Regions from separate parts of the Limosilactobacillus ingluviei str. Autruche 4 genome, predicted to be linked through region 2. Evidence: riboswitches for the same ligand, from Rfam matches in the RefSeq annotation. Region 2 holds a riboswitch; each other region holds the start of a gene.
The links. Region 2 has a riboswitch for thiamine pyrophosphate ahead of BN54_RS07835 (ECF transporter S component). Riboswitches for the same ligand answer to the same signal wherever they lie in the genome.
Positions count from the first base shown of each region.

Region 1: it holds a riboswitch for thiamine pyrophosphate, as region 2 does, so the genes downstream of both, tenA (thiaminase II) here and BN54_RS07835 (ECF transporter S component) in region 2, are expected to answer to the same signal.
Region 3: it holds a riboswitch for thiamine pyrophosphate, as region 2 does, so the genes downstream of both, thiM (hydroxyethylthiazole kinase) here and BN54_RS07835 (ECF transporter S component) in region 2, are expected to answer to the same signal.

Region 1 covers NZ_HE997176.1:85,347-95,281, reverse strand. Annotated here, with positions in the region: gene rnjA (ribonuclease J1) at 1-307, opposite strand, end outside; gene BN54_RS08525 (hypothetical protein) at 628-957, opposite strand; gene BN54_RS08520 (MerR family transcriptional regulator) at 1,019-1,471, opposite strand; gene BN54_RS08515 (MDR family MFS transporter) at 1,660-3,147, shown strand; gene BN54_RS08510 (DUF4811 domain-containing protein) at 3,151-3,852, shown strand; gene BN54_RS08505 (aldo/keto reductase) at 3,981-4,832, shown strand; gene apf (aggregation-promoting factor) at 5,312-5,932, shown strand; gene tenA (thiaminase II) at 5,993-6,646, opposite strand; TPP riboswitch at 6,715-6,820, opposite strand; gene BN54_RS08485 (RluA family pseudouridine synthase) at 6,850-7,734, opposite strand; tRNA gene BN54_RS08480 (tRNA-Asp) at 7,796-7,871, opposite strand; gene mprF (bifunctional lysylphosphatidylglycerol flippase/synthetase MprF) at 8,001-9,935, shown strand, end outside.
Region 2 covers NZ_HE997175.1:102,004-111,938, reverse strand. Annotated here, with positions in the region: gene BN54_RS07845 (NAD(P)/FAD-dependent oxidoreductase) at 1-153, opposite strand, end outside; gene BN54_RS07840 (nucleoside hydrolase) at 324-1,283, shown strand; TPP riboswitch at 1,693-1,780, shown strand; gene BN54_RS07835 (ECF transporter S component) at 1,872-2,432, shown strand; gene BN54_RS07830 (ATP-binding cassette domain-containing protein) at 2,435-3,820, shown strand; gene BN54_RS07825 (energy-coupling factor transporter transmembrane component T family protein) at 3,817-4,470, shown strand; gene BN54_RS07820 (hypothetical protein) at 4,526-4,891, shown strand; gene BN54_RS07815 (cation:proton antiporter) at 4,953-6,890, shown strand; gene BN54_RS07810 (alpha/beta hydrolase) at 6,956-7,921, opposite strand; gene BN54_RS07805 (helix-turn-helix domain-containing protein) at 8,043-8,456, shown strand; gene BN54_RS07800 (hypothetical protein) at 8,460-9,305, shown strand; gene BN54_RS07795 (PTS sugar transporter subunit IIB) at 9,553-9,935, shown strand, end outside.
Region 3 covers NZ_HE997173.1:533,664-543,598, forward strand. Annotated here, with positions in the region: gene thiD (bifunctional hydroxymethylpyrimidine kinase/phosphomethylpyrimidine kinase) at 1-672, opposite strand, end outside; gene thiM (hydroxyethylthiazole kinase) at 665-1,435, opposite strand; TPP riboswitch at 1,523-1,629, opposite strand; gene BN54_RS02620 (FAD:protein FMN transferase) at 1,653-2,582, opposite strand; gene BN54_RS02625 (NRAMP family divalent metal transporter) at 2,691-3,905, opposite strand; gene BN54_RS02630 (LamB/YcsF family protein) at 3,951-4,700, opposite strand; gene BN54_RS02635 (acetyl-CoA carboxylase biotin carboxylase subunit) at 4,703-6,064, opposite strand; gene BN54_RS02640 (acetyl-CoA carboxylase biotin carboxyl carrier protein) at 6,036-6,467, opposite strand; gene BN54_RS02645 (5-oxoprolinase subunit C family protein) at 6,504-7,520, opposite strand; gene pxpB (5-oxoprolinase subunit PxpB) at 7,520-8,233, opposite strand; gene BN54_RS02655 (cytochrome b5 domain-containing protein) at 8,550-8,786, opposite strand; gene BN54_RS02660 (MGMT family protein) at 8,846-9,154, opposite strand; gene BN54_RS02665 (LysR family transcriptional regulator) at 9,241-9,935, shown strand, end outside.

The sequences.
Region 1 (9,935 bases), on a different contig from region 2:
TCGCAAACGGTCCGGCATAAATTGGCACCTTGACCTTTTGCAAGAAGAAGGGCAGCCCCCCAATATGGTCTTCGTGCCCGTGAGTGATAAAGAGGCCCTTGATCTTATCCTTATTTTCAATTAAGTAGTCATAATTTTGGATAACATAATCAACCCCCAGCAAATCATCTTCTGGGAAGAGGACCCCACAATCAATAATGATGATTTCGTCTTGGAATTGGACACAGTACATGTTCTTCCCGATTTCGCCAAGGCCCCCGACTGCGTAAAAGGCCACTTCGTTATTTTTGATATTTAACTTTGTCATAAGTCCCTTTCTAATCCTTTATCGTTATGATGTTGATAACGTCCCCCACCATCAGGACGCGCCGATCGCGATAATTGGCCAATTACAGCCCATCATTTAACTCCTTGACCGGTCACCTGCGACTGGTTGATTGTCCCCGTAACTGGACCGGGGTGCGTTATTTTTCCGTTCAGAATAATCTGAAAATATTTTATCACAATCGAAAAGTGAATGGTAGTCATCGCCCTTGGCTGCGCCGTTCGGCTTCACTAGCGCTAAATAAAAAACGACCAGTGAGCCAATAACCTGCTCACTAGTCGTAATCACCAACCGACCGGGCTTTAGAAGGTCCGCAAGGTGGCATGGCGCTCGGCCAACCACGTTTCCCAAGGCAACGCGGCGTTACCAAAATCATCAAATTCCATCGCTGATTTTGCCAACAAAGCAGCAAAGAGGTGCTTAGTCAACGGTAAACTGACCGTTACCAATTGCTCCACGGTCATAAAGCCATTCGTGCGCAACACCCGGTTAATCATTGCTTGCTGGCTGTCAGAAGCCAATTCCGTCAAAACCTCTAAATCATCGCGCTTAAAGTGTCGAATGTAAAAAGCCATGAATTCGCGTTCCGCTACCGTTTGGGCCGCTGGCGTCAAATCTTGAAATGCTACCATCTTTCATCCATCCTCTATATTTTTCTTACTTCTTTAGAATAGCACTTAGGAAGCGATTTCGTTAATCGATTGGTTGATGTTTTTTCAAAATTAATTTCACTGGCTGCCCAGCCTTAACTTGAGCCACTACGATCTTGGTCTCATCATTATCCAAGGGCCCTAAATTAATTTCGACCCCTTCTTGATAGGCGGCCACTTCTTCCACCCCTAACAGTCGCTCGCTAATCAAGCGCCGCACGCTACGCAAAATATTTTGCCGTTCGCGTTGCTTTTCGACCGCCGCTTGCAAAGTGTAGCCTTCATCCAAGAACTCTTTGATCTCCATTACCTTTAATAAGGAAAAAAAGTTAAATTTATGGTTCTGATTTTTTTGGGCTTGGTGAGAAGTAATATAGCCCTTCTTTTCCCAATACCGAATTTGCCGGGCTGAGACCCCCGCGACCCGGGCCATTTCCGATAAGGGCAATTGAGCCTTTTCCATTGCCGTCTTAAAGACTTTGGGAAAGATTCGCATGATTTTCCCCCCTGTGTAATTTGCCAAAACTTGGGGAACTGACCAGCGTAACATACCGGCAACTCCCCGCCAACAAAGAGTAGTGTCACACTTTTCGCTAATTTTGTCAAATTATTTGACAATAATAGTGGAAAGAGTTACATTAGTTGCTGTTGATTTTTACTAATAAAAAGAAAGAAGGGTTTGCCATGTCTGCCAATCATACGGCAATGGATATCAACGGGAAGCCATACAACCGGACCGTGCTCGTCGCGGTCTTGACGATGGGTTCCTTCTTTACCATGTTAACTGGGACCTTCTTAGCGACTGCCTACCCCGCAATTATGAAGTCCTTTGACGTTTCGACTTCGACGGTGCAGTGGCTAACGACGGCCTTTATGCTGACTAACGGGATCATGATCCCGGTTTCTGCTTGGTTAATCAATAAATTTAACTCCCGGACCATGTACCTGGGGGCCATGGCAACTTTCCTGCTCGGGACGGTGATTGCCTTTGTCGCTCCCAACTTCCAGATCTTAATTGTGGCCCGGATCATCCAAGCCCTGGCCGTGGGGGTAACCATGCCCCTTAACCAAACGATCATGCTGTCAGTCTTTCCTCCTGAACAGCGGGGGAGTGCCATGGGCATGGTCGGTATCGCCATGGGATTAGCCCCGGCCGTGGGACCAACCATGTCCGGGATCATTGTTGACAACTATTCCTGGCGGGATCTCTTTGGCGTTATCATTCCCTTTATCATCATCATTTTGATTATCGCCTTCTTTGTGATGAAGCCGGTCTTACGGGTTCACCAACAGCCCCTCGATTTCTGGTCGGTCGTCACCTCAACGATCGGGTTTGGGGGCCTATTATACGGGGTCTCGGAAGCTTCCAGCCGCGGGTGGGGCGACCGCTTAGTGCTGGGCTTTATCATTGTCGGGCTGATCTTTATCGCCCTCTTTATTCACCGGCAGCTGAAGTTAAAGGATCCGTTCCTGGAAATGCGGGTCTTTAAGCACCCTGAATTCGCCTTGGCCGCCGTCTTGTCCAGTGCGGTCAACCTGGCCATGATCGGGGTTGAAATGCTGTTGCCAACTTACATCCAAACGATCCGGGGGGAAACGGCCTTTCACTCTGGCTTAATGTTATTGCCCGGGGCTTTGATGATGGGGTTCATGCAACCAATTACCGGACGCCTCTTTGATAAGTACGGGGCCCGGCGCTTGGCAATTGTTGGTTTAACGATGCTCTTGATTGGGACGGTGCCCTTTATGACCCTGACCGATAAGACGCCGGTCCTTTCCATTATTGTCTTCTACGCCATTCGGCTCTTTGGGGTGTCGATGGTCTTCATGCCAGTCACAACTTCCGGGATGAACGTATTGCCGATTGCCGAGATGTCCCACGGGACGGCCGTTAACAATACTTTCCGGCAAACGATGAGTTCGATTGGGACTGCCATCATGACGACCGTCTTAACCAACGTTCAAGATGCCACCAAGCCTGCGCACAGCTTGTTGACCTCGGCGCCCCTGGTTTACAAGGGCCATGCCATCAACGCGGCCTTAAATGGGTTCCGGGCAGCCTTCGGGGTGTCCGCCATTTTTGCCGTCGCCGCCTTGGTCTTAGCCTTCTTCTTAAAGAAGGAAAATACCGTGCGTTCTATTGATGTCACCGATTTACCAAAGGAGGGTTAAGCGATGATTATTTTACTGGTTATTCTCAGTGCCCTGAGCTTTTACCTCTTTGGGGCCGTATGGGTCGAAAAAGCCAGTCACTTACTGTGGGCTGGGCTGTCCTTAATCATTTTGGTGGCTTCCGTAACGGTCTTTGCCCTCCATGATGTCAACCACTTGGGGATGAAGACGGTCACCACCACGCAGACGGTTTCCCTGGCTTCGGTCAATCCGCAAGCTAATTTGCTGGTGTACAAGCAATTGGGGACCGGCAATGAAAAAGTCTACGTTTATAAGACCGACATTCACCAAAAAAAGACCAAGCACACCTGGGTCGACAGCAAGGCCACCACGAAGCTGACGCAGACCACCGGGGACGCCAAAGTGGTAATCAAAACGCAAAAGTACGTCTATGCCAACGGCTTTGCCAAGGCCATGTTTGGGATTTTAGGGGATAACAACGAAACCAAGCACCGCAGCTACGATTTCCAAGTCAACCCAACCTGGGCGGTCATCAATACGCACCAGGCGGCCCAACTTACCAAGCAGCTTAAGCAGCCTGCCGCCCAAGCGCAAATGAAAACGGTGATTGCCAGCCAAGTTAAGCAACGCATGGCCCAAGCCCTGCAACAAAATCCACACTTAACGCCGGCCCAACAAGGGGCCTTACAGCTGCAATTCACGAATGAAGCTAAGGCGCAAGCCATTCAACAGTTAGTCAAATAGCAAGGCTAGGAACTCCGGGACCCCAGCGGCTCCGCGGTTCCTTTTTTCTTACTTTTAATCAGTTTAAAAGCGCGGTAAGATAGGGATAATGATATGTTTCTACCTATTAATAGTTTGGAGGGAAAATTATGACCCAGTTGCAAGCTCAATGGTTAACCTTGGCGGATGGCCACCGTATGCCCCAAGAAGGCTTTGGCGTCTATAAACTGACCGACCAGGCCAGCATGACGACCGCCATCAAAAGTGCCTACCAAACCGGCTACCGGCTGTTTGATACCGCCCAACTCTATGAAAACGAAGCCTTGCTGGGGGTAGCCTTAAAGGAATTAGCCGTCCCCCGGGATAATTATTTTGTAACCACGAAAGTCGCGGAACAAAACCAAGGTTACCAGACCACTATCCAGTCGGTTAAGGAATCCTTGCGCCGCTTGCAGTTAGATTACGTCGACTTGCTGCTGGTGCACTGGCCGATGCAAGCCCACTTCTTTGCGACCTGGCAAGCCTTAGAAGACTTGCAGGCCCAAGGTTTGACCAAATCAATTGGGGTCTCTAACTTTGGGATCGTTCACTTGCAGCTGTTAGCCACGCAAGCCCACCAACGGCCGGTCGTCAACCAAGTCGAACGGCACCCGGGCTTAAACCAAGCGGCCTTAATCAAGTACCACCAAGCCCACGGGATCGTAACCCAAGCCTGGTCACCCCTGGCCCGGGGCAAGTACTTACAGGATCCGGTACTGACTAAAATCGCGGCGGCCCACCAGAAATCAGTCGCCCAAGTAATTTTAAAGTGGCATTTACAAGGCGGGGTGGCCATCATTCCAAAATCGGCGCACCCGCAACGGATCGCCGAAAACGCCGCGTTGACTGATTTTACCCTCAGCGCTGCGGAAATGGCCCAAATTGACGCCCTGAATCGCTTTGCCCGGGATGGGCGCGAACCCGAATTGGTTTATGAAAATAACGTGCAATACCCCCGGTAAGCAAAATTTGATTATCGTCCTGGCCTTGCTGGCCAGGACTTTTTTTGGTTCCCCGCCCTTTATGACAAAAGATTACAAAGCGCGCAAGGCTTGTCCTGACTGGGTTTGGTCCTTGTGCTTACCTAACTTGGCTCGCTAAAATGACGATCGCAACCTTTCTGTAATAAACCAGGCAAATTTGAAGCTTTTTCCCCCGTTTATCGCTGGGAAGCAAAAAAAGTTGACCTTTTTCGAATTTTTTCCGAGATTTTTTCGCTCTTTCCGCCGGCAAAGTTTGGTCGGCCAAAAAAGCGATCAGAACAGTCATGCTTCCCCTTACATTCAAGTTAGGTAAATCGTTATATTACAAAAGATTACGAAATCCCCCCGTTTTCCCCGTCCTTCGCAATTCGCTTGTTATCTGTTCGTAACCTTGAGCGGTTATGATAGTAACCGTCGAAAATATGAACGAACAAAGAAAAGGATGGTTAAATTACCCTATGTTAAAGAAAAGCATGTTAACTACTGCAGCAACTCTTGGCATCGCCGCTTTTGGGATCGCAGCCGGCTCCACGGTTGCCAGCGCGGACACGACGTACACCGTACAAGCCGGTGACACCCTGTCTTCAATTTCCCAAAAGTTTGCCAACAGCTCCGTTGACAAGCTGGCCCAAGACAACAACATCCAAAACGTCAACTTGATCTACGTTGGCCAACAACTCTTGATCAAGGACAACGGCGAAACGACCCAAGCGCCAGCTCAAACGGCAGCCCAAGCTGCGCCAGTCCAAACGACGCAAAGTCAAGCTCCGGTTTACTACGCGCAACAACCAGCTGCGCAAAGCAACTACGGCTACCAAGCTCAAGCTACCAGCTCATACACGGCGAACCTGGGCGGGAACGAAGCCGCAGCCCAAGCTTGGATTGCCCAACGCGAATCTGGTGGAAGCTACACGGCCCGGAACGGCCAATACATCGGGAAGTACCAACTTTCCGCTGCTTACTTAAACGGTGACTACTCCGCTGCCAACCAAGAACGGGTTGCCCAACAATACGTGGCTTCCCGTTACGGTTCTTGGACCAACGCCCAAGCCTTCTGGCAACAACACGGTTGGTACTAAAAATTACTTTAACTGAATGTAAAAAAAGGAATGGCGCTTTCATGCCATTCCTTTTTTGCGTTAGCGCCACCTTTGTTGTTCGTAGGCCATCTGCCAAAATTGTTCCTCATAATAACAAGATTTTACAAAGGCCTGGCGCATCTGCTCGTGGGCCGCTTCGTCCAGTGGTGCCGCCAATTCGTCGACGATCGCCCGCATCTGGTTGGTACTACTGGAAAAATCATCACTGGCGTAACTGTCGAAAAACTCCTGGTAAAGCGGGTTGGGACTGTGTTTTTGCGCCAACCGTCGGCCAACCTCATTGTAGAGCCAGTAGCACGGCAAGAGGCCGGCCGCCAGGGCCGCCTTGCCGTGGGCCTGGTTTTGGTAGGCCATGTGAGTCTGATAGGCATAATTGGTCGGCGCCGGTTTGGTGGCCGCCAATTCGACCGCCGAAAGCTTCAACTCAGCGTGGAGGCGCTGACGGGCCAGGTCTTCCCCCTCACCGAGGCTGGTCAAAATTTGGGCCAGCGCCGTATTAAGCTGGGCGGCCAGGACCTCGTGCAAGCGACCAAACATTTCTAGGTACTGGTGATCTTGGCGCAAGTAGTAGCGAAAGGTCGCCAACGGCAGGGTCCCGTCACTCAGGCCAACGATAAAGGGGTGAGCCAGGCTGCGGGCCGTGGCAACCTCAATCACGGGAGTCAAAGTAGCGGTAAACTGTGTCTCTTTCATAACTTCCTTTCCGGACGTTGCCCCGCCCCGCCGGAAAAGGGACGAAAAAAGCGCCACTTCTCCCGAAACAGCGCTAAGCGTAACGTCCCTTCGCGAGGATTAACTCACAGGTTCAAGGGATCCGTCCGTTTGCGGACATCTCAGCTCGGCACACGAGCACTCCCGGTTACAATGGTTGTTTTTATTATAAGCCCAACGTCTCCCTAAGCCAACTGGTCCCACAAAGTTTGCAGGGCCGCCGGCAGGGGACTGGTCAGAGCCACGGGGGCCTGGGTAAAGGGATCGGTGAAGGCCAAGCTGGTCGCATGCAGGGCCTGGTGATCACTGCGGCTCAGGTCACCGCCGTAGAGGTGATCGCCCACCAAAGGATTACCCAGCCAACTCAAGTGGACCCGGATCTGATGGGTGCGGCCCGAGTGCAGGCGCAGACGCACCAGGCTATAGCCGGCCTTTTCTTGTTCGACCCAGTACTCGGTCTTGGCGGGCTGGCCGGCCGGATCAATCACCCGGGCCGCCTGGCCGGCTACCCGCAGAATCGGTTGGTCAATCACGCCGTGCGCGGCCGGTAAGTGCCCACTCACGATTGCCCGGTACTCTTTTTTAACCGCGTGGCTTTCCACCTGGGTGCTGATCATGCTGGAAGCGACCCGATGCTTGGCCACCAGCAACAAACCGCTGGTAAACCGATCCAAGCGGGTAATCAAATGGGGCCGCAAATCGACACTCTTTTGGGCCACTAAGTACCCCTTGACCCGGTTTAAAGCGGTATCGGCTTGTTCCGTGGGTCCCGGGACTGAAGCCAGCCCCGCGGGTTTGTCAATCACCAGCCAGTTGGCATCCTCATAGGCAATCTGTAAGGGGCCATGACTGACTTGGACGGTGGGATCCGCCATTTCTGGTGCCACCTTAATCGTCAGCGGCTGGTTGGGTAAAATTTTGGTCGTCGGGCGGACCGGCCGGTGATCAACCAAGAGCTCTCCGGCCCCATTTTTAATATCATTGAATAAGCGGTGTCCCATCCCCAACGACTGGAGGTAACGCTTAATTTTAATCGGCTCTGTGCCACGGTACTGCCAAGTATTTTCCATGCTTTCATCCTTTCTTTGCCAAGAAAAAAGAGGCCGGGAATTTCCCGACCTCTTACACATACGGTCCATACGAGACTCGAACTCGTGATCTCATCCGTGACAGGGATGCGTCCTAACCAAAACTAGACCAATGGACCATTTCCTTAAGCACAAATAATAATATACCGGAAGTCCCGGCCGCCGTCAACATTTTTCCATGAATTCTTGCGAAATTCCCGAAAAAAATGTAGGTTAGTAACAGAAGTTATCTTTCGTGAGGGGGAACTATGCAAAAAATTATCCAAACCAGCCAAGCCCTGTGGCAACGCTACGCGAAGGGCTTGAAGCTGGTCTTCGTTACTTCCGTGGTGTTATTTGTCATCATCAGCTTAGGAAACTTTTTTAAGACGGTCAATTGGGACCAAGTCACAACCGAACTGACCCGGCAGTCGTGGACCACTTTAGTGCTCTTAAGTCTGGGGGGCCTCGTCGCCGTCTTGCCGATGACTGGCTACGACATTGCCATCACGCACCTGTTACCTGGTAAATTTAAGCCCTTTTACATCTTTCGCAGCGGCTGGATTACCAATACATTGACCAACGTGGCTGGTTTTGGGGGCTTGCTGGGCGCAACCTTACGGGCCCATTTTTACGGCCAACAAGCCAGCCGCAACCAAATCCTCGCTGCGATTGCTAAAATTGCAATCTTCTTGTTGGCCGGGCTGTCCTTGCTTTGTTGGCTGGCCTTGGTGATGATGTTTGGCTTCCATCAGGGCGGACACTTTAACCGGTACGCGATCTGGTTAGTCGGAGGTGGGCTGTACTTCCCGGTCGTCCTGCTTTTGACCCGCCAAAATAACGGCCTGCTCTTTAAGGAAATGTCCTTTAAATTTAAAGCCTGGGTAACCTTCACCTCCACTTTGGAATGGTTGCTGGTCGCTGGTTTCTTCATTTTAATTGGGGCCAGCCTGGGGATCCACACCAACTTAGCGGCAGTCTTTCCCCTCTACGTGGTCGCCCAAGTCCTCGGGGTGGTGTCGATGTTGCCGGGGGCGATCGGGTCCTTTGACGTCATGATGCTGATTGAATTGACCCTCCTGGGCGTGCCCCGTTCGACTGCCGTCGTGTGGCTGCTATTGTTCCGGGTCTTTTACTACCTGCTGCCCTTGGTGTTAGGGTTAATCTTTTTTGTTCACTACCTCGCCGTTCGGATTAACGCCTTTTTTGACGGCATTCCCGCCACAATGGTGCGCCAAGCCGCCCAGGTGGTAATTACCGTTTTCATGTACGTTTCGGGGATCTTTATGCTGCTGGCCGCTTCGGTCCCGGATCTGACGGCCTCCAACCGGCTCTTACAACGCCTCTACCCTTTTAGTTTCTTTTTCTTGCACCAACTGACGACCATCCTGTTTGCCATTGCGATGCTGGCTTGTGCCCGGGGGATTCAAGCCAAGGTCAAAAAAGCCTACTGGCCGACCCTGTTGTTATTGTTAGTCGGTATTGTTAATACGTGGCTGAACCTGGGAACGCCGTCCTTAACGATTTACCTGGCGGTGTTGCTCTTGTTGGTGATTTTAATGCGCAACACCGTCTACCGGGAAAAACTCCAATACTCCCTCGGTAAATTTATCGTTGATGGTTCCATTTTCGCCGGCAGCTTGATTCTTTATTCGCTTGTCGGCTTGGTGAATTCCCCCACCTACACGGCCAAGCACAAGGTCCCGAGCTTTTTCCTCTTCCCCGGGGAAAAAATTTGGCTTTCCGGCTTCTTTGGCATGTTGTTGGGGCTGTTGATCATGGTCCTGATTTTCCGCTACTTTATGCATGGCGCTGACCCCTTTGGGATCAAACAACCCCTGGCGGCTGACCGCGTCCGGGCGATCATCGCTGAATTTGGGGGCAATGAGACCAGTCACCTCGCCTTTTTGGGTGATAAAAATATCTATTACTATACCGTCGACGGCAAGGACCAACTCTTCTTTATGTACCAAGCCCGCAATGGGCGCCTCGTCGTGATGGGGGATCCGGTCGGTAATCACGCGGTCTGGCAAGAAGCGGTCTACCAATTCATGACCACCGCTGATCGCTATGGCTACCAACTGGTCTTCTATGAAGTTGGCGAAGAAATGACCTTACTCTTGCACGAGTATGGCTTTGACTTTTTAAAAACGGGTGAAGATGGCCTGGTCAAATTAGCCGACTTTACCCTGGCCGGGAAAAAG
Region 2 (9,935 bases):
TTTTTCTGGGTACAGCGCGGCGGGTTGGCCCCCTAAGGTTGGCAAGGCTTCGATCAGTTGCGCGTTTAATTCGTGCAGCCCACAGTAAAAGGCCGCAAACATCCCCACTGGCCCGCCACCGACAATGGTGACGTCATACATCTTTTCGGTCATCTTTTTTGCCTCATTTCCGCTAATTTTCAGTAGTTTTATTGTAGCATTGGCCCCCCACCGGCGCAAAAAACCGCAATTGCCAATTGTATTCCCTTTCATGATTCGGTATGATTAAGGAGTAAAACGTTACTACTTGAACAAACGCATAGAAAACATTTGGAGGGACTAATATGGCTCAAAAGAAAATGATTCTCGACTTAGATACTGGGGTGGATGACGCTTTAGCAATCGCTTACGCCGTGGCCGCTCCCGACGTAGATCTGATCGGGATCGTTTCTTCTTACGGGAACAACTTGCTTGATGTTTGTGCAGAAAATAGCTTGAAGCTGTTGGAATTGTTAGGCCAAGAAGATGTACCGGTCTTCTTAGGTTTGCCACATTCCAGCACCAGCGATCACTTTGAGGTGATGCAAGTTTCCAAGGACATTCACGGTGACAACGGGATCGGCGACGTCGACCTGCCGGCCCCAAAGCGCCCCTTAGAAGAAATGTCTGGGGTGGACTTCTACATTGAAGCCGCCCACAAGTACGGCAAGGACTTGATCATCATCCCAACCGGCCCAATGACTAACTTAGCGGCGGCCTTAAAGAAGGATCCGGAAATTGCCCACTTGATCGGCAACGTTACCTTCATGGGTGGGGCACTGACTGTCGAAGGGAACGTGACGGACGTGGCGGAAGCCAACATCAACCAAGATGCCAAGGCTGCCAACGACGTCTTGACCAGTGATTTACCATTGACGATGGTCGGCTTGGACGTTACTTTGCGAACCCTCTTGACCAAGAAGGAAACCCAACAATGGCGCGACCTTGGCACGAAGGCCGGTCAAGCCTTTGCCGACATTACCGACTTCTACATCGATGCCTACTACAACTTAGACATCGACAAGAATGGTTGTGCTCTGCACGACCCACTGGCGGTTGGGGTTTCTTTGGACCCATCCTTCGTTCAAACGATCAGCCTCTTTATGAAGGTGATCTACGATGAACACAACTACGCCCGCACGATTGGGGACAAGGACCGGCTCAACGAACCGAACCCGAATGTGCAAGTCGCAGTCAACGTTGATAAGGACCGTTACCTGGCCACCTTTATGGACTTGTTGACTAACTTGTTCAAACAACACTAATCTCCGCTGAATCATCACAAGCTGAGCAATTCCCGCTCAGCTTTTTCTTTTGTCGTTAAAGTCACGGAACGTGGTATCAGCAGACGGGATATTTTCCCAGCCAATTTTTTAACCACATTCCGTGGTTTTGAAATTGGACTGATGGTTATAACTTATCCCCAACTTATCCCCAAAGTAACCGACTTATCCACCAAATCTTGGGGATAACTCCCACCTTTTCCACACCTTGCAAATAGCCTATCATTCTTATTATCCTCAATCCTTCACCATGTTGTCCCCAAATTTATCCACAGTCTGTGCATAATTGTCCCGCCGCTTTTCCCCAATTGCGTTAAAGCCCCGGTTACCACATTTAGTAGCTCCCTCGGCTTGATCTTTCCCGGGTGATTCGCTACAATGAAGGCATCAATTACCATGTCTGGGGTGCCTTTGGCTGAGATGATACCCATTAACCTGATCTGGTTAGTACCAGCGTAGGGAGTTACATTCGGTAGATCTTTGAAGACGAATTTAACCCGCGCTCCCAGACGAATGCTTGGGAGCGTTTTTACATGGGATTGAAATTTCTTTTTCCCAGGGGGAAGTATTATGTCGACACGTTATCACTTAAAGGATATTATCCTACTGGCGCTAATCGGGATCATCTTCGGGGTGATCTATTACGCCGGGGACTTTATCTACAATGGTTTTTCCATTCTCTTAACGCCCGTTGGTTTAGGCCCCATGGCCAATGATTTAACCATGGGCCTGTGGTGCATGGCCGGTCCGATGGCAGCCATGCTCTTACGCCGGCCCGGGGCGGCCTTTCTCGGTGAATTTCTCGGGGCCGCCGGTGAAATGTTTTTAGGTGGCCAATGGGGGGCCGCTAATCTGATCTCCGGCTTTGTCCAAGGGGTTGCGACCGAGCTTGGGTTCGCCGTTACGCGCTACAAGCATTACGATTGGCTCGGGCTGGCTTCATCAACTTTCTTTGCGACGCTGATTACCTTCGGGTGGGACTGGTTCCGGAACGGTTACGCCCACTTTAGCCTGGGGCTCAACTTGATCTTGCTAGTCGCACGCTTTATTTCCATGTTTGTCTTCTGCGGGGTGCTGGTTAAGTTGATTGCCAACTTACTGGAACGCGCCCACGTCATTAAACCCGCTTAATTATGACTGACCCAATTACGATCCAAAACGTGATCTTTAGTTACCAGGCCCACCAACCAGTGCTTCAGCTCGCCGACCTGACCATTCCCCGGGGCAGCTTTACCCTCCTTTATGGCCCCTCAGGCAGTGGCAAGTCGACCCTGTTGCGCCTCTTGGCCGGGCTGTTGCCAAAATACGGCGGTCACTTAAACGCGCAGGCCGCGATTAACTTGGCCCCACAAGAAACGGCGATGCTTTTTCAAGACCCGAGTCTCCAGTTTGCCCTGGATACGCCCCAACACGAGGCCGAATTTGCCCTCGAAAATCTGCAAGTTCACCGGCACCAAATGCGCCATCGCATCCGGGACGCCTTTGCGACCGTGGGCATCAGTGACCTGGCGGACCGCCAGTTTGCGACCTTGTCCGGGGGGGAAAAACAACGGGCGGCTTTAGCAGTCGTGATTGCTATGCACCGGCCCGTCATCTTATTAGATGAGCCCTTCGCCAGCCTCGATGCCAAGAACCGGGCCTTATTGTTAGCACAATTACAAGCCCAAGTGGCCGCTGGTAAAACGGTGATTATTGCCGACCACGACCTGGCCAATTACCAAGCGGTGCAACCACAAATCATCCGCTTTGACCGGGCCCATCAAGCAACCCAGCTGCCTGAAGCGGCGGCGCAAGCCCTCTTAACGGCCGCCGCTCAGCCGATTGCCCTGCCCACCCAAGCCGCAAGGACCTGGCCGGCCGCGATCGTGGGGCGCAAGCTGGTCCTTGAGCGCCCCCACCAACGCTTATTAGACCAGGCCAACTGCCAAATTCCGGCTAACAAAATTACCCTGCTGACTGGCGAATCCGGCAGTGGCAAATCGACGCTCTTAAAGTGCCTGGCCAAATTAGTTCCCTACCAAGGCGAATTAACCCTGCAGGGGCGCTCGTTGCAAAAGTATCGGCCCCGGCAATGGGGCCGGCAAGTCGGCTTGGTCTTCCAGCACGCCGCTGACCAATTCCTAAACGTCACCATGGCCGAAGAATTAGCCCTCAGCCAAGCGCAGGGACGCCACCCCTACTTCACCCCCGCCAACCTAACGGCAGCCATTGACCTACTAGGACTCACAGGGTTAGCAGACCGGGTCGTCTACTCCTTGTCCGGGGGGCAGCAAAAGAAGCTCCAATTATTAGTCATGCTGATGATGGGCCAACCGGTCCTATTGTTAGATGAACCTTTTGCCGGGCTGGATGCCGCCTCGGCCCAAGCCGTCCGGCAGTTAATCACGGCTTGCCAAGCCGTTCAACCGGCCACCATCATCGTGGTTTCTCACCAGTTGGCTGGCTTGGCGGGGTGGGTGGATTGTCACCTGCACTTAAGCCACCAGCAGCTCCAAGATCTTGCCGAGGTACGCTCATGAACCCAAGTCTCAAGTTATTATTAGTCCTGTTACTCTCGTTAGAAATCTCCTTTACCCAAAAATTGGTTGTCAACCTCCTATTGATCGCCGTGGGGCTCGGATTAGTCATCGCCACGCGGCCCGGGCTGCTAACCCTGCTGCGCTTACTGGTCGTGCCGGCCATTCCGGCAGCAACGCTCTCAATCACCATCGGGCTGTTTACCCCGGGGCACGATTGGTTTTTTGCGGCCGTATTGGCCAGCCGGGTCTACGTTTACGTCCTCTTGGGCAGCGCCGTGACCCTAAGTACCCCGCCCTTACGCTTGGCGCGGTCGCTCGAACAAAACGCTCACTTGCCAGCGAAATTTGCCTATGGCACCTTAGCGGCGATCAACTTATTGCCCCGGATCGTAACGGCGGTTAAAACGATTAAAGCCGCCGGGCAAATGCGGGGCGTAACCCTGAGTTTTTGGTCGCCACGTTTGTATTTCAAAGCAATCCTCAGCGCGATTACCTGGTCGGAACAATTAGCCCAAGCAATGGAATCGCACGGCTTTGTGGAAAATCAACCACGGACGGTGGCCCAACCGATCCCGCTTTCAAAAATTGATTGGTTGCGCTTTGTGGGGAGCTTCGGTTTGGCTCAGGTCGTCTTAATTGCCTTTCCATAATAATTTCGGTAAGATAGGAGTAGTTACTTTTATCACCCGAATTTTGGAGGCGCCAATGAAGAACCAACCTGTTATCATGGACACCCCCACGAAATTGTTGGCCTGCTTGAGCTACTTCAGCATCCTGTTTATGCCGGTGCTGTTCCCGTTAATTGCCTGGCTGGCAGCCACCCACATCCAGCAGCCCAACCTTGCGATTGCTTACCACGCGAAGCGGGCCTTTTGGTCGCAATTATTGCCAACTTTATTGGGCATTGCTGTCATTATCATCATTGCCGGTACCGGTTTGGCCGTTGGTGACCAGGGCTTTGGGCAAGTCGCTTGGCTCTGGCTGCTCTTATTAGGGCTCTTATTATTCGCTGGCCTGCTCTTTTGGCTCTACAATATCGTGATGGGGATTATTGTTTTATTGGATCGTTAACCAAAACGGCCGGGAAGTTCCCGACCGTTTTTCGTACATAATTACTATAAGGAGGATTTTAATGTCAACCATTTTTGGGGTCTTGACCCTGATTGTCGCGGTGGTCATTGCCAATATTGCCCACCTCTTTTTTCCCCGCCTTCCGCTGGCCTTTTACCAAATTTTCGTCGGGATTTTTTTGGCTCTGTGGCCAAGTATCTCGACCTTTACCCTGGAGCCGGAAACCTTCCTGCTCTTAATTATTGCCCCCCTCTTGTTTAATGATGGCCAAAACGCCTCCTTCCGGGCGATTTCGCGCAACGTGAAGCAAATTATTTCCATGACCGTTTACCTGGCGATCTTTACCGTCTTGGTCGCCGGGATTGGCCTGCACTTCGCCGTCGCGGCCTTCTCTTTACCATTGGCCTTCATGCTGGCGGCCATCATTACCCCAACGGATGCGGTTGCCGTCAAATCGCTAACCACTGGCGTCGCGATGCCTGCCAACGTCCACCGGACCTTAGAGCACGAATCGTTGTTTAACGACGCTTCCGGCTTGGTCCTGTTTAGCCTGGCCGCGTCAACCTTGGCCTCGGGACAATTTTCCTTAGTCCATGGTTTAACCACCTTCCTGTACGTCTTCTTAGGCGGGATTATTTTCGGGGCCCTGGCCGGCTGGCTAATGATTGAACTGCGCCTCTTTTTGATGCGGACCAACGTCGACATCGGTCAAATTGTCATTCCCTTGAACGTCATGACGCCGGTCATCGTCTACTGGTTGGCCGAAGAACTCCACTGCTCGGGAATCTTGGCTGTGGTAGCCGCTGGGATCATGCACAGTCTGCTCAACGACCGGTTGCGCTTAACGTCGGCCAAGGTCCAAATTGCTACGACCACCCTGTGGCAAATCCTCAGTGATACCTTAAACGGGATCGTCTTCGTCTTTTTGGGGTTAAGTCTCCCCGAAGCATTAGGCGCTACGACCCCCCAAAGCCTGGGTAACCTGACCTTGATCGCCATCTTCCTCTACCTGATCACCACGGGGATTCGCTACTTATGGGCGCGGCTGAACTTTGTCGATCTTAAAGGGTCCACCGAAGATCAGCGCAAGAATGCCCTCGTCTTAGCCCTGGGAGGGATTCACGGGACGATTACCCTGGCAATGGCCTTTTCCATTCCGACCCTCATCAACGGTCGGCCCCTGGCCCTGCGCAACACGATGATCTTGATTGCTGCTTTAGTGATTTTAATCAGTATCATCAACGGGGCCCTGCTCTTTCCTAAACTGTTGCCCCCTAAGCGCAATACCTACACGGCGACGGAATTTGCCAATGGTTTGATTGCCGCCGTCCAAACGGCGATTGGGCGAATTGAAGAAGCCGCTGCTCACCCCCGGGAACGCGCCGCGGTCATTGACCAACTCAGCTCGCAAATGACCTTAACCTACCAAGTGAACTCCGCCACCTACCAAAAAATCTTGGCTGACTGCCATGAGGTTGAAATGCAACTGATTGATGAACTCAGCCAGGAAGGGCAGATCGATCAGTTCTTACTTGATTTCTATCAGCACTTGATCACCCAAAGCGTAGTCAACCACACCAACCATGGCCTCCGTTCCTTTATCCGGACCTTTTATCACCGGTGGAAGTGGCGCCGCATTCGCCACAAGTTGCGCCAAGTCCAAGTGACGACCGCCACCGATGCCGTCCAAAAAGAAATACGGAATCTCTTGGCGCGGACCACTTGGGCGGTCAACAACCACTTAAACCAGGTTCAAACGTCAACGAATGTCAATGAAGTGGCAATGGTCCGTCGGCTTTACCTCAACCGGATTCGGGCCCTCAGTCGCCAACAGCGCTTGGACCAAGAGGTAATGCACCAGCTCTTCGTCAGCGCCTTCCAGGATGAACATAGTTTCATTCAACAAGCCCTCGCAGCGGGTGACATTAACGCCGATCTGGCCAAAGCCCTCAACGAACACATTTCGATTGATGAATTGGTCTACATGCAATCCAACTAAGCAAACGGGACGCTCCACCAACCTGGTAGGAGCGTCCCGTTTTAAGTTCCTTATTTCCCGGGAAATTATTTTACGTAACGAGCTAAGAAGGCTTGCAAGTGGGCCCGGTAAGCTGCCGGGCTCGTCGCATAGGCTTTGGCATGGCCCGCGTGCGGGACGACCCAAATTTGTTTAGGTCCCTGGGTGGCCCGGTAATTTTGCCACACCATCTTAGTTGGCACGAAATCATCAGCGGCCCCGTGGATCAATAGTAAGGGCCGGTGATTGTGATGAAGGGCCCGCGTGCTGGAGGCGCTTTGGGTAAAGAAGCCATTGGCCACCCGGTTGATCACACTTAAGGCCCCTTCAACCGGAATTCGAACTAACATTGGCAAGTGATACAAATGACCCGCTTGATAATCCAATTCTGCTTGCAAGCTGCTGTAGCCGCAGTCCGCGACCAGCGCCTTGACTTGAGCTGGCAGTTGCAACCCACTGGTCATCATCGTCGTGGCGCCACCCATGCTGACCCCAAAAATCACAATTTGACTTTTCGGGCCATGGTCGCGAATCAGTCGCTTGGCCCACTTACGGACGTCGTAGCGTTCCGGCCAACCATAACCAATGTAGTGGCCCTGGCTTTGCCCATGCGCCCGTGCGTCCGGTAACAAAACGTTGTAGCCTAACTGGTGAAACAGCGCCGCGTAGGCCCCCATGCTTTCCTTATTTTGCATAAAGCCATGTAAGATAATCACACTTTTCGTCGTTGGCTGCGCCGCCGGGAGGTAAGCCGCCACCAAGCGGGTTTTTCCGTCGGCCGCCGTCATCGTCCACTTTTGCTTAGTCGCTTGCTGAAACCAACGCTTTTGTTGGTAGAGCGGATCGCTCTTTTTAATCACCGTCGTAGGGTTGCTGACAAAGGATTTATGGCTCGGCACCATCGCCACGTGGAAAAAGTAGGCCCCCGCGGCCCCCCAAGCTACGAGCAGCATTCCCACTAGCGCCAGCCCCCAGCGCCACCACGAACGTTTCTTTTTATCTGTCTTATTCATAAACAACTACACTCTTTTCTCTCAAAATCTTAGTTAGTTTACCACATTTGGGAAATCGACGCGATTTGCCACGCTCCGTGGTGAAAAATGTTAAAATGAATTGGTAAAGGATGTGAGGATGATGTTCCCAGAACGACTACGGGCCTTGCGCCGCGGGCAAAAAATTACCCTGAAGGCGCTGGCCACGGAATTAAATCAAAACTTAGGGCCGAATGAAAAACCCAACACGGCCTCGCAAATCGGCAATTGGGAACGGGGCATTCGGACCCCGTCGTATGTGGAAGCCCGCAAATTGGCCGAATTTTTTGACGTTAGTCTCGACTACTTGACCGGGAAATCAGACCGGAACGATTACGATCTGGCGAAACTTTTCTTTTCCAGTCGCGACTTACGGTTTAACAATACGATTTTGTCCAGTGAAGATCGCTACGAAATCTTCCAATTAATTGACGGCTACCTCAAAGGTAAAGACAACCGGCGGGAAAGTGAACCGACCCAAAGTCAACAAGAAGAATTGAACCTCAAATTTAAGTAAGTTATGAAGAAAAAACAACTCAAAAAGCTAAAACAACGCGTTAAAAAGCACCGCCCAGCGCCTTATATCGCGCAACTGACCCAGTATGGGGAACTGTTTGATCCATTCCCGGTCATTAAGTATTTGGTGAATAACGTTTTAGAGGCTGACCGGCTCTTAAAGCGCGGGTTGATCCCCCAGGCCCTGCCCAAATTGTTGCTCCCTGATGACATTCAAGATCAAATTTTTACCGCCGTCAACGCCCAATACCCACGGGGGGATCGGCAAGGCGACCGCTTGTGGGAACAATATTCCAATGCTTTACCCAAGTTAGACCGACTCTTACGCAACTTTCGCGATTACTTAGAGACGACGTACGGGATGTGGTCTTACACCAACACTTCGTTTATCAGTGCCCTCAGTGACTATTTAGCTGGGGCGCCGGTGTTAGAAATCATGGCTGGCAACGGCTACCTGTCCAAAGGTTTGCGGGATCACAATCCCCTGCAAACGATTTTCACTACGGACAGCCAAGCCTGGGTTAAGGAAAACGAAACCGGCAAGCACCCGGTCACGACCATTGAAGCCCTTGATGCCCTGGCCGCCATCGAAAAATATGGGGACCAGGTCGACTACGTCCTCATGTCCTGGGCTCCGGATAAAGATGAAAACGATTATCAAGTGCTGGAATTGTTGCGAAAACGCTTCCCGGATGTTCGCCTTTTAGTCATCGGTGAACGCGACGGGGCCACCAATTCGCCGAAATTTTGGCACCTGGCCCAATTAAGCCAACCCGCTGCTCTAGCACCGGTAAATGCCGGTCTAAAGAGCTTTGACTTGATTGACGAACAGGTATACCTAGCGGAATAACGCCGTCGCATTGCATCTCGCTAAACCAACGAACTAAAATTTGGTTTAGCGAGATTTTTTTCGTTTTCAAAAATTCAAAAGCTGACCATTTGCCGATGATTTTTTTAATTTCCCTGCATTAATTCCCTTGTTTTGCGGTTTTTTATCCAAATTCCAGTCCATCGTTTAACAAATATGGTATACTACCTAATGTATTCGCTTCCATCACGAAAAGGATACGCTATCCATTCTCATTAAGGAGGACAACATGGTAGGAATTGTTTTAGCCAGTCATGGGGCCTTCGCCGATGGGATTTTCCAGTCCGGGGAAATGATCTTTGGCGAACAACCCAATGTGGCACACGTTATCTTAAAGCCTGATGAAGGGCCTGAAGACATTCACAAGAAGATGGAAGATGCCGTCAGTACCTTAGAAGATCAGGACCAGGTCTTATTCTTAGTTGACCTGTGGGGCGGGACGCCGTTCAACCAAGCCAGCGACCTCTTTGACCAACACAAGGACTCCTGGGCAATTGTTTCTGGGATGAACTTGCCAATGGTCATCGAAGCCTATGCTTCCCGTTTCTCCATGAACACGGCCCGGGAAATTGCGACCCACATCGTCGAAACGGCTAAAGAAGGGATCAAGAC
Region 3 (9,935 bases), on a different contig from region 2:
CGTTATGCAAGCAGAGATCGTATCGCCAGTGCCGTGGGTATTAGCGGTCGCCACCCGCGGACTGGTCAGCCAAAAGTCCCGTCCGTTTGCCAGTAAGACGTAATCCACCGCCGCTTGGTCTGCGCCCAAGTGACCACCCTTGACCAAGACATTGGCCGCTCCCAGGGCCTGCAAGTGTTCAGCCGCCTGGCGCATCTGGGCTTCCGTCCGGATCTTTTGGCCGGTTAAAACCTCGGCCTCGGGCAAATTTGGCGTGACTAAAGTGGCCAGCGGCAAGAGCTGGTCGCGGACGGTGGCCACGGCCTCATCAGCCAAGAGCGGCGCCCCACCCTTGGCAATCATCACCGGATCAACGGTTAGCGGACCAAAGTCGTAGCGCTGCAGGTTTTGGACCACCGTTTGGACCGTCTGGGAATCAGCCAACATCCCGGTTTTGACTGCTTTAATTTGGAGGTCCTCCGCCAAAGCAGCAAACTGAGCATCAATCATGGCCGGGGGTAGGACCTGGGCCCTTTGGACGCCGCGGGTATTTTGGGCCGTGATTGCTACCAAGACAGTGGTCGCAAAGACGTGGCGCATTTGCATCGTCTTCAAATCCGCCTGCATCCCGGCCCCACCACCGGAATCAGAACCCGCGATTGAGAGGGCCTGGGGAAATTGTGGCTTAGTCATTAGTCTGCACCGCCTTTCCAAAGTCGTGTGGGGCTTGAGCGAGCACCGTCAGAAAATTGCTCAGCCAGTGCCCAAGTTGCCCGTCATCCGCCTGGGCGCCGGCCTGACCAAAGTAGGCCGTCCCTAATTCGGCCGCCGTCAAGGGGGCCATTGGCAAGGTCAAGCAACCGGCTAAAAAGGCCGATAACATATCCCCGGTCCCAACCACTTTGGGCATCAGCGGACTGCCGCCAGGCAGCGCCTTGGTATGCTGGCCATCACTGACGTAATCGACCGGGCCCGACAAAACGACCAGACAAGCGTGGCGCTTGGCACAGGCCGCTGCCACCTGGGCCAAGTTGGACTCGGTCCCCGCGTCAATCCCGTGACCATGGCTGGTCGCCCCCGCCAAAACCGCAATCTCGCTGGCGTTGCCCCGAATCAGGGTTACCGGGCCGGCTAAAAGCTCGGTGATTAGCTGCCGGCGCGCCTGGCTGGCCCCGACCGCCACGGGATCCAGGACCAACGGCTTCTTGAGTTGGCGCGCGGCGGTAACAACGGCCCGTAAGAGGGCCGCTTGTTCGGCCCCAACCGAGCCGATATTGACGACCACGGCATCCGCCAAGGCCACCAATTCCGCGGCTTCGGCCGGGTCGCTCGGCATCAAGGGCGACATTCCTGCCGCACTGAGGCAATTAGCGACGGCCCCGGCGGTGATAAAATTCGTGACCGCTAACACTAGCGGTCGCCGCTGCTGCAGACTAGTAATTAATTGAACTTCCATTTGCCATTTCCTTTCCGGAACGGCCAGGCCGGGAAACGAAAAAACGCGTTGCGATGAGTCAACTCACCCGCAACGCGCGATCACTACTTGATCGGCTTGGTAACGTCCCTTCGCGAGTCTTAACTCCCAGGTTCAATGGATCCGTACGTTTGCGTACATCTCAGCCCGGACCACGGGCACTCCAGTTACTTAAATTGGTTTAATTATAACCCTTTTTTCACATCACGGCAACTGCGCCGGGCCCGGCGCACTGGGTTAGTCGTCCGGCCTGATCAATCACGATCGCCCGGACTTGGGGCAATTGGGCCACCGTTTGTTCAATCGTCGCCCGGTCCTGGCCAAAGAGCATCGTTGTCCAAATTTCCCCATCAACCGAGCGGGGCGAGATGATCGACAGACTGGTAATCTGGGCCGGGGTTGGGTAGCCAGTGTGCTTATCAAAAATATGGTGGTAAAAATGATTGTGCGCCTTTAAATTCCGTTGGTAGATCCCGGAGGTCACGATCGATTGGTCGCGCAAATTCAAGACCCGCCGGTAAGTCCCCAGCGGCTGGGCTGGATCTTGTAGGCCAACGTGCCAATTACCATCGGCATTGGTCCGCTTGCCGCCGATCACCACAACGTTGCCGCCCAGGTTCAGCAAGGCTGACTTAACCCCCGCGGCGCGCAAAAAATCGGTCAGCAAATCGGCAATGTAGCCCTTGGCCAGCGCGCCGAGATCAAGCTCCATCCCCGGTTGGGTCAAGTAGACCGTTTGCCGCTGAGCATCCAATTCAATCTGGTGCGGGTCCGTCAGGGCCAGGCGGGCCTGGATCTGTTCATCACTAGGTTTATGGGCATCGGCAAAGCCAATGTGCCAGAGTTTAACCAGCGGACCGAGGGCAATATTGAGATTGCCGTCCGGCCTTAAACTGTACTTTTTGCCCAGGGCAATCAAGTCAAATAATTCTGGGGCCACTGCAACGGGGGCCACGCCGGCCTGGTGGTTGACCTGCATTAATTCGGCCGCCTCATCATTGGCCGAGAAGCGGTGTTCGTATAGTTTCAGCCGCGCGACCACCGAATCGGCCAGCGCCTCCCCCTTAGGATCATCAATTTGTACGTCAATTACGGTCCCCATCAAGTGGACCCGGCGGGTTGCCATCATTTGCCGTCCTTCCTTTCTTTTGGTAAGTCGTTGTTTCCAGTGTACCCCAGGCCAGCCCGCTTGCAAAGCATTAAAAAAGGCGGGCCGCACCCGCCCCGCCGAATAACACTAACCGAAGAAACCAATCACCGTCTTGACACTGGCAAAGGCCATGAAAGCGACCACGATCCAGCCGGTGATCGCTAACCAGAGCGGATGGCGGTAAGCCGCGCCCATGATCTTTTGGCGACCAGATGCCACCAGCAAGATTGCCAGGGCAATCGGCAGGATAAAGCCGTTCAAGGCCCCCACCACGACCAGCACCTTAGCCGGTTGGCCGATAAAGACAAAGACCACCGTCGCAAAGGCGATAAAGCCAATCGTCAAAGCATCACGGTACTTGACCGACCGCCCGCTAACCGCGTAATCCAAGAAGGAGGTCGACGTAAAGGTCGAGCCGATAATCGACGACATCCCGGCCGCAAACAGCAAGAGGCCGAAGAACTTGTAGCCAAAGGCCCCCGCCGCGGTCTTAAAGATCGAGGCCGCGGGGTTGGTTGGATCTAAAGTCGTGCCGGCCACGACGACCGCCAGCCCAACCAAAAACAGCATCACCCGGATGACGGAAGCCAGCCCGATCCCGGTCAAGGCCCCCAAGTTGACGTACTTCAAATCAGCTTGGCCCTTAGCGCCACCTTCAAGGAGCCGGTGGCCCCCCGCAAAGGAGATGTAGCCCCCGACGGTCCCACCGACAATCGTCAGGATCGAGTAGAAGTCAATCTTAGTTGGCGCAACGGTGTGAACCGCCGCCGTCGCGTACGGAATCTTAGTCACGCACAACATGTAGACCAAGACCAGCACCGCAATCACCGCTAGGGCTTGGACCGTCCAGTCGACGACCTTCAAGGCGTTGCGCACGATCAAAATCACGATGGCAATTACCGCCGAGATAATCGCCCCGGCCGCGACGGGAATGCCAAACAACACGTTCAACCCTAAACCGGCCCCGGCAACGTTCCCAATGTTAAAGAAGAGGCCCCCTAGGGCCACGAGGGCGGACAGCAGGTAGCCCAAGCCCGGGACCACGTCATTGGCAATCATTTGGGCCCGCTTGCCGGCCACGACGATCACCCGCCAGATGTTTAACTGAACAATAATATCAACCAGAATACAAATTAAAATCGCAAAGCCGAAGTTGGCCCCTTCGGCCTGGGTAAAGGTCGCCGTTTGGGTCAAAAAGCCCGGGCCGACCGCTGACATCGCCATCAAAAAGGCGCCCCCGATCGCCGCCTTCTTGACGGCGGCGTGGCGGCTAGCCGCCGATAAATCACGTCCGTTTTGCATTGTATCACCTCTGTTCTTTCTTATACCAACTGCATTAAGCTAAATTTAACCCGCGCTGATTTCAATCCCTTGGGCCAGCATCGCCGCCCGCAGTTCTTTAACCAGGGCCAGGGCGGCTTCGTTATCGCCATGGACACAAATCGTATCGACTTGCAACGGGACCGTTTCCCCGGTAATGGCGGTCACGGCTTGGTTTTCCACCATCGCCACGGTCCGGGCCGCCACCTGCTGGGCGTCCGTCAGTACGGCGCCGGCCTGGCCGCGCGGCACCAAGGAACCATCCGCCTGGTAGGCCCGGTCGGCAAAGACTTCCGAACGCGCCGGCAGCCCAACTTCGGCCGCTGCTTGAAGCAAGGCCGAGCCCGCCAGCCCGTACAGGGGCAGGCCGGGATCAAACTGCTTGACCCCCCGGCAAATCGCCAGGGCTAAATCGTAATCCTTGGCCGCCGCGTTGTACAAGGCGCCGTGGGGCTTAACGTGGTGAAGGCGGTGACCCTTGGTAAAGCCCGCCAAGGCCGCGACCTGGTAGGTTACCAGGTGTTCAACTTCCAGCGGGGCCATTGCCAAATAGCGCCGACCAAAGCCCTGCCGGTCTGGAAAACCGGGGTGGGCCCCAATCGCGACCCCGCGCTGGGCCGCGACCGCCACGGTCTGGGCCATCACGTCGGGATCCCCAGCGTGTACCCCGCAGGCAACGTTGGCCGAGGTGATCAAGCCCATTACCGCTTCATCGTTACCGACGGTGTAGCGGCCAAAGCTTTCCCCTAAATCACTGTTTAAATCGATTGCGACCATCTTTACTCCCCCTTTGAGCGATTATCCAGCCAGTTGACGTCAGTCGCCAAGCGTTGGAAATCCGGTTCCTGTAGAATTTGTTCCAATAAATCCAAGTTGGTTTTAATCCCCTTGATCACCGTCTCGTCAATCACGGCCTGCATCTGCTGGAGAACCCGTTGGCGACGGTCACCATAGACGATGATTTTGGCAATCATCCCGTCGTAATTGGTCGGCACCCGGTAGCCTTGGTAGAGGGCCGATTCAATCCGGACCCCCTGCCCACTCGGCAGGTGCAAGCCGGTAATTTGCCCCGGCGTTAAGGCGTTGACCCGGCACTCCAGGGCAAAGCCAAACGGTTGGGGCCGGCGGGTGCTCAATTCGGCCCCCGCCGCCAAGCGGAGCTGGATTTCCACCAGGTCGGTCCCGGTAATCAGCTCGGTGACCGGGTGTTCAACCTGGATCCGGGTGTTCATTTCCATGAAGTAGTAACTGCCGTCGGGGTTGTAGAGGAATTCAATCGTCCCGACCCCCTCGTAATTCAGCTGGCTGACCGCCTGCTCAGAACGCCGCAACATTTCCTCACGGACGTTAGCCGGCAAGACGACGGCCGGCGCTTCTTCAATCACCTTTTGGTGGCGGGCCTGGATCGTGCAGTCCCGTTCTCCTAAGGCAACCGCGTGCCCATAACGGTCCGCGATGATTTGGACTTCAATGTGGCGCGGGGCCGGCAGGTATTGTTCTAAATACATCCGGTTGTCGTTAAAGGAGGCGACCGCTTCTTCTTGGGCCGTGGCAAACTGCTGGGTCAAATCGGTCACGGAATTAATGATCCGCATCCCCTTACCACCCCCACCGGCGCTGGCTTTCAGCATCACCGGGTAGCCAATTTGATTGGCCTGGGCGCGGGCTTCCGCTAAAGTCGTTACGACCGCTTGGCTCCCCTTGACCACCGGCAAGCCGGCCTTTTTCATCGTTAGGCGGGCGGTTTCTTTATCCCCCAGCATTTCAATCACCGCCGGGCTGGGACCGATCAACTTAATGTGGTTGTCCCGGCAGGCCTGGGCAAAATCAGCACTTTCGGATAAAAAGCCGTAGCCCGGGTGAATCGCATCCGCCCCGGTCAACTGCGCAGCCCCAATCAAAGCAGCAATGTTAAGGTAGCTTTGTTCAGCGTTGGCCGGGCCAATGCTGACCGCTTCATCGGCCAACTTAACGTGCAAGGCCTCGGCATCCGCCGCCGAATAAACCGCGACCGTCTCCAGTCCCAAGATCCGGCAGGTCCGAATGATCCGCACCGCGATCTCGCCACGGTTGGCAATCAGGACCTTGTGAAAGGGCCACTTACTGACCGAATTACTGGATTTGAATAAGTGGTTGTCCATATTCAACCCCCTCCTCATTATTGACCAGGACCCGTTCGACGACGCCATCCACATCGGCGACGACGTTGGTAAAGACCTTCATCGCTTCAATCACGCCGACGATTTGGCCTTGCTTGACCTCATCGCCAACTTGAACGTACGGTGGTTCCTGTGGCGACTTAGCAGTATAGAAGATCCCAACCGTCGGAGCGTTGATCGTATGCCCTTCGACCACGTCGGTCCGCGGGGCGCGAACTGGTTGGTCATCACTTGACATGGCCACTGGAGCCACTGCTTCGACGACCGGAGCCGGCGCCTTCTTCAATTTGATTTTTTCATCGCCCTGTTGGTATTCCAACTCGGTTAATTCACTGCCTTCCAACAGCTTGGTTAAAGTTTCAATCGCTGCTTGATCAATTTTCATCTTGGTCACCCCTTCTAATTTTCACCCTGCCAACCATCAGTCTTCAAACAGGCGAGCAATCCGCTGGCTGGCCACCCGGCTGATCCCGTACGGTGGCTTGTATTTACCCGTAATTACCGTTTGTTCCAGTTCATCAAGCGGCTGGCGGACGTCGGCCAATAAGGTTTGCGCTGTTGGCAAGTCGATCAGCTTAAAGCGAACCTTTTGCCCCGGCTGGCACTGGGCAAAATAACCCAGGTCAACCGTCGCCACCACGGCGATAATCGGGTAACCGCCGGTCGTTTGGCGGTCCGCCAAGAGGACAATCGGCTGCCCGTTGGCTGGGACTTGCAACGCCCCGCGCACGGTCGCGGTGGACAAGAGACTGCGCTCGGGCACCGTTAACTTGGGCCCCGTCAGTCGGTAGCCCATCCGATCCGCTTGATTGCTGATTTCGTATTCACTGTCCACGAGCGCCGTTTGGGTCGCTTTATCAAACCAGTCCCACTGCGGCCCCTTGAGCAACCGGATTTCGGCTGGCGTAGCTTGCTCCGGCAGGCGCTCGGCTGGCAAGTGGCGGTGGAAGTAACTCGGCAAGACGACCTGGCGCTTGACCGGAAGTAAATCCCCCGCCGCCAGGGCCTGACCGTTGAGGCCGCCTAAGTGCAAGCGCATCGTCGTCGAGCGGCTGCCCAGCACCGGCTGGGTCTGGATCCCGCCGGCGACGGCCAAATAGCCGACCCGTCCTTTCGTCGCGTTACCAATCGTCAAGACATCGCCGGTCTGAACTTGCCAGCACCGGTTGGCCGCCAGTGGTTCGCCGTTGAGGTCGGTCGCAAATTCCGCCCCAGTCAGGGCGATAAAGGTGGGCGCGCTGAACTCAATCGTCGGGCCGAGCAAGGAAAATTCCAAAACCGCGGCTTGTTCGGCATTTCCGACTAAGAGGTTGGCCACCCGGGCCGCCCCCTGATCGATGCTCCCAGATTCGGGGAAGCCATCGCGTTGGTGCTGGGGCCGCCCCGCGTCTTGGACCGTGGTTTGGATCCCCGGCTTTAAAATTTGCAAATAAGCCATTACGCCACCCCCTTTGGTTGGTAGGTCCCGGCCGCGACGGCTTGCTTAATCGTCGCAAATTCCGCCGCTGATACCGCTTGAAAACGAATCAAGTCACCCGCGTGATAGAAGCTTTGCGGATGCGCCGGGTCATAGAGCTTGAGTGGGGTCTGGCCGATAATGCGCCAGCCCCCCGGGGACGCCACTGGGTAAAAGCCCGTTTGGGCCCCGGCAATCCCGACGCTGCCGGCCGGAATTTCTAAGCGGGGTTCGGCCAAGCGGGGCATGGCAATCTCATCGACGACACTACCCATGTAAGCAAAGCCCGGCAAAAAGCCCATAAAGTAAATCAGGTAATCCCGGCTGGTGTGCTTGGCAATCACTTCCTCGGCACTACACTTGGCAAAGGCCGCTACATCGGCCAGGTCCGGCCCAAATTCGCCCCCGTAACAGACCGGAATCAGCCAGGTTTGGTGGGGCGCCAGTTTGTCTTGCATTGCCGCGTCAATCAACGGCGTCAGCTTTTTCATGACCATCTCCGTCGTGGCCATCTGCCCGTTGAAAGTCACCGTCAGCGTTGCATACCCCGGAATCACGGTCTTGACCATTGGTAAATGGGCCGCCAGCACCGCCTGCCCGATGGTTTGAAGCCGTTGATTGACCGCCGGATCAATCGTCGTCCCCATTGCAATGGCGACCGCCTGATCACCCACTGGAATCATTCGATAATCCATTCCTTCACCTTCCTTGCTTTTTTCCGTGCCGACCTCGGTTCGTCCGCGTTGGTTTGATTAATTTTTTATGAGAATAGATTAATTTTAGGGGGTGACGATTAAATTGTCAAAGTTGAACCCCTAATCACCACCTAATTATCCAATTTTCACTTAACCTTTCAAAGTTAAATTGGCGAACCGACTTATTTTTTCTAATCAAACCGCCGGTCGGCACTTTCTAAAACCACAAACTTAATTTTTTTTGATAAAAAACAAAGCCCAGAAACCATCGACTGTTCACTTGGTTCCCGGGCTTTGGGTATTCAACTGCGCTTGCTTAGACCAACTTCCCCACGACCGGCAATAAGGCTAACTTCTTGGCCCCGTGGGGAGAGTCCTCATGTAAAGCCTTGGTTACGTCTTGGCCGGCTTGATTGCCATGGTGGCGCCCATTCGGCCAAGCTGGGCTGTTGGTGACATCGTACACGACTCCATCCACGGCGACATAGGCTGGTTGGCCATTTTGGCCGTCATATTGGGCTAACTGTGCTAAGGTAAAGGTTTTTTCCGTCATGTTGCTCATCCTCCTTTATTTTTACCTATTATAACATTAAGCGCTTTCCACGTTAATTATTAACCTCGCCACTGGTGAGCTTTTAAGGCGACATGGGTCGGATCGCGCAGGCTGACCCCCTCGGCGGCCAACAAGCGCGCTTGCTCCGCCCAGCCGGGTACCAAACGCCCGGTCGCCGTCACCACCCGGTGGCAGGGATAATGCACAGCCTGGGGCGCAGTACCTAAAATCCGCCCCACCAGACGCGCGTGACGGGGCCGACCAATCCGCTTGGCAAGCTGCCCGTAAGTCGCCACCTTCCCGCGCGGAATCAAGGCCACTTGGGTCAGGACTTGGTCAATCAATTGTTCATTTAAAACAGTTGTCATTTCGCTTCCTCCGCCGTTTTTTTGCTTGCATTTTAATACCAATCCGCTAAAATGAGCAAGGATTACTTTTAAGGAGATAAATAAGTATGCTCTTGCGTCAGCTCGATTACTTCGTCAAAGTCGTTGAAAATAACAGTTTCACCAAGGCCGCAGCCCAAGCCTATATTTCGCAATCGGCCATTTCCCAGCAAATCCAGGCCCTGGAAAAGGATCTCGGCGTCGATTTAATGGTCCGCCAACACCGCAGCTTCGCCCTCACCCCCGCCGGCGAATACCTCTACCGCCACGCGCCCCAGCTCTTAGCCCAGGCCAAGGAATTAAAGGAAAGCACGATCAGCGTCGGCCACACCAACACTACCCACCTGACGATCGGCTGCGTGCGGTCCTACATCGGCCCGGAATTCAATCAGGCGGTCGCCAGCTTTAACCAGCAACATCCCCACTTAGAATTAAGCATTACCCTGGGCAACCACGAAGAACTGTTTGACGCCTTGCGGCAAGAAAAGGTCGACCTGGTCTTTAACGACCAGCGCCACCCTGAATCCGAAGCCTACACCAGCCGGCGGATCATCACCACCCAAAAGATGGTCGAAGTCTCGGCCAACCAATCCTTAACCGGGCCGGTCACCGCCCCGCAGTTGGCCGCGCTCCCTTGTTACATCCTGGCTGCTTCGGATCAAGAGGCCGGCGAAATTCGCTACTACCGCGAAGCCCTCGGGATTACCAGTCCCTTGCGGTTTGCGACTAGCCTGCGCGAAGCCCGGCTGATGGTAGCGGCCAA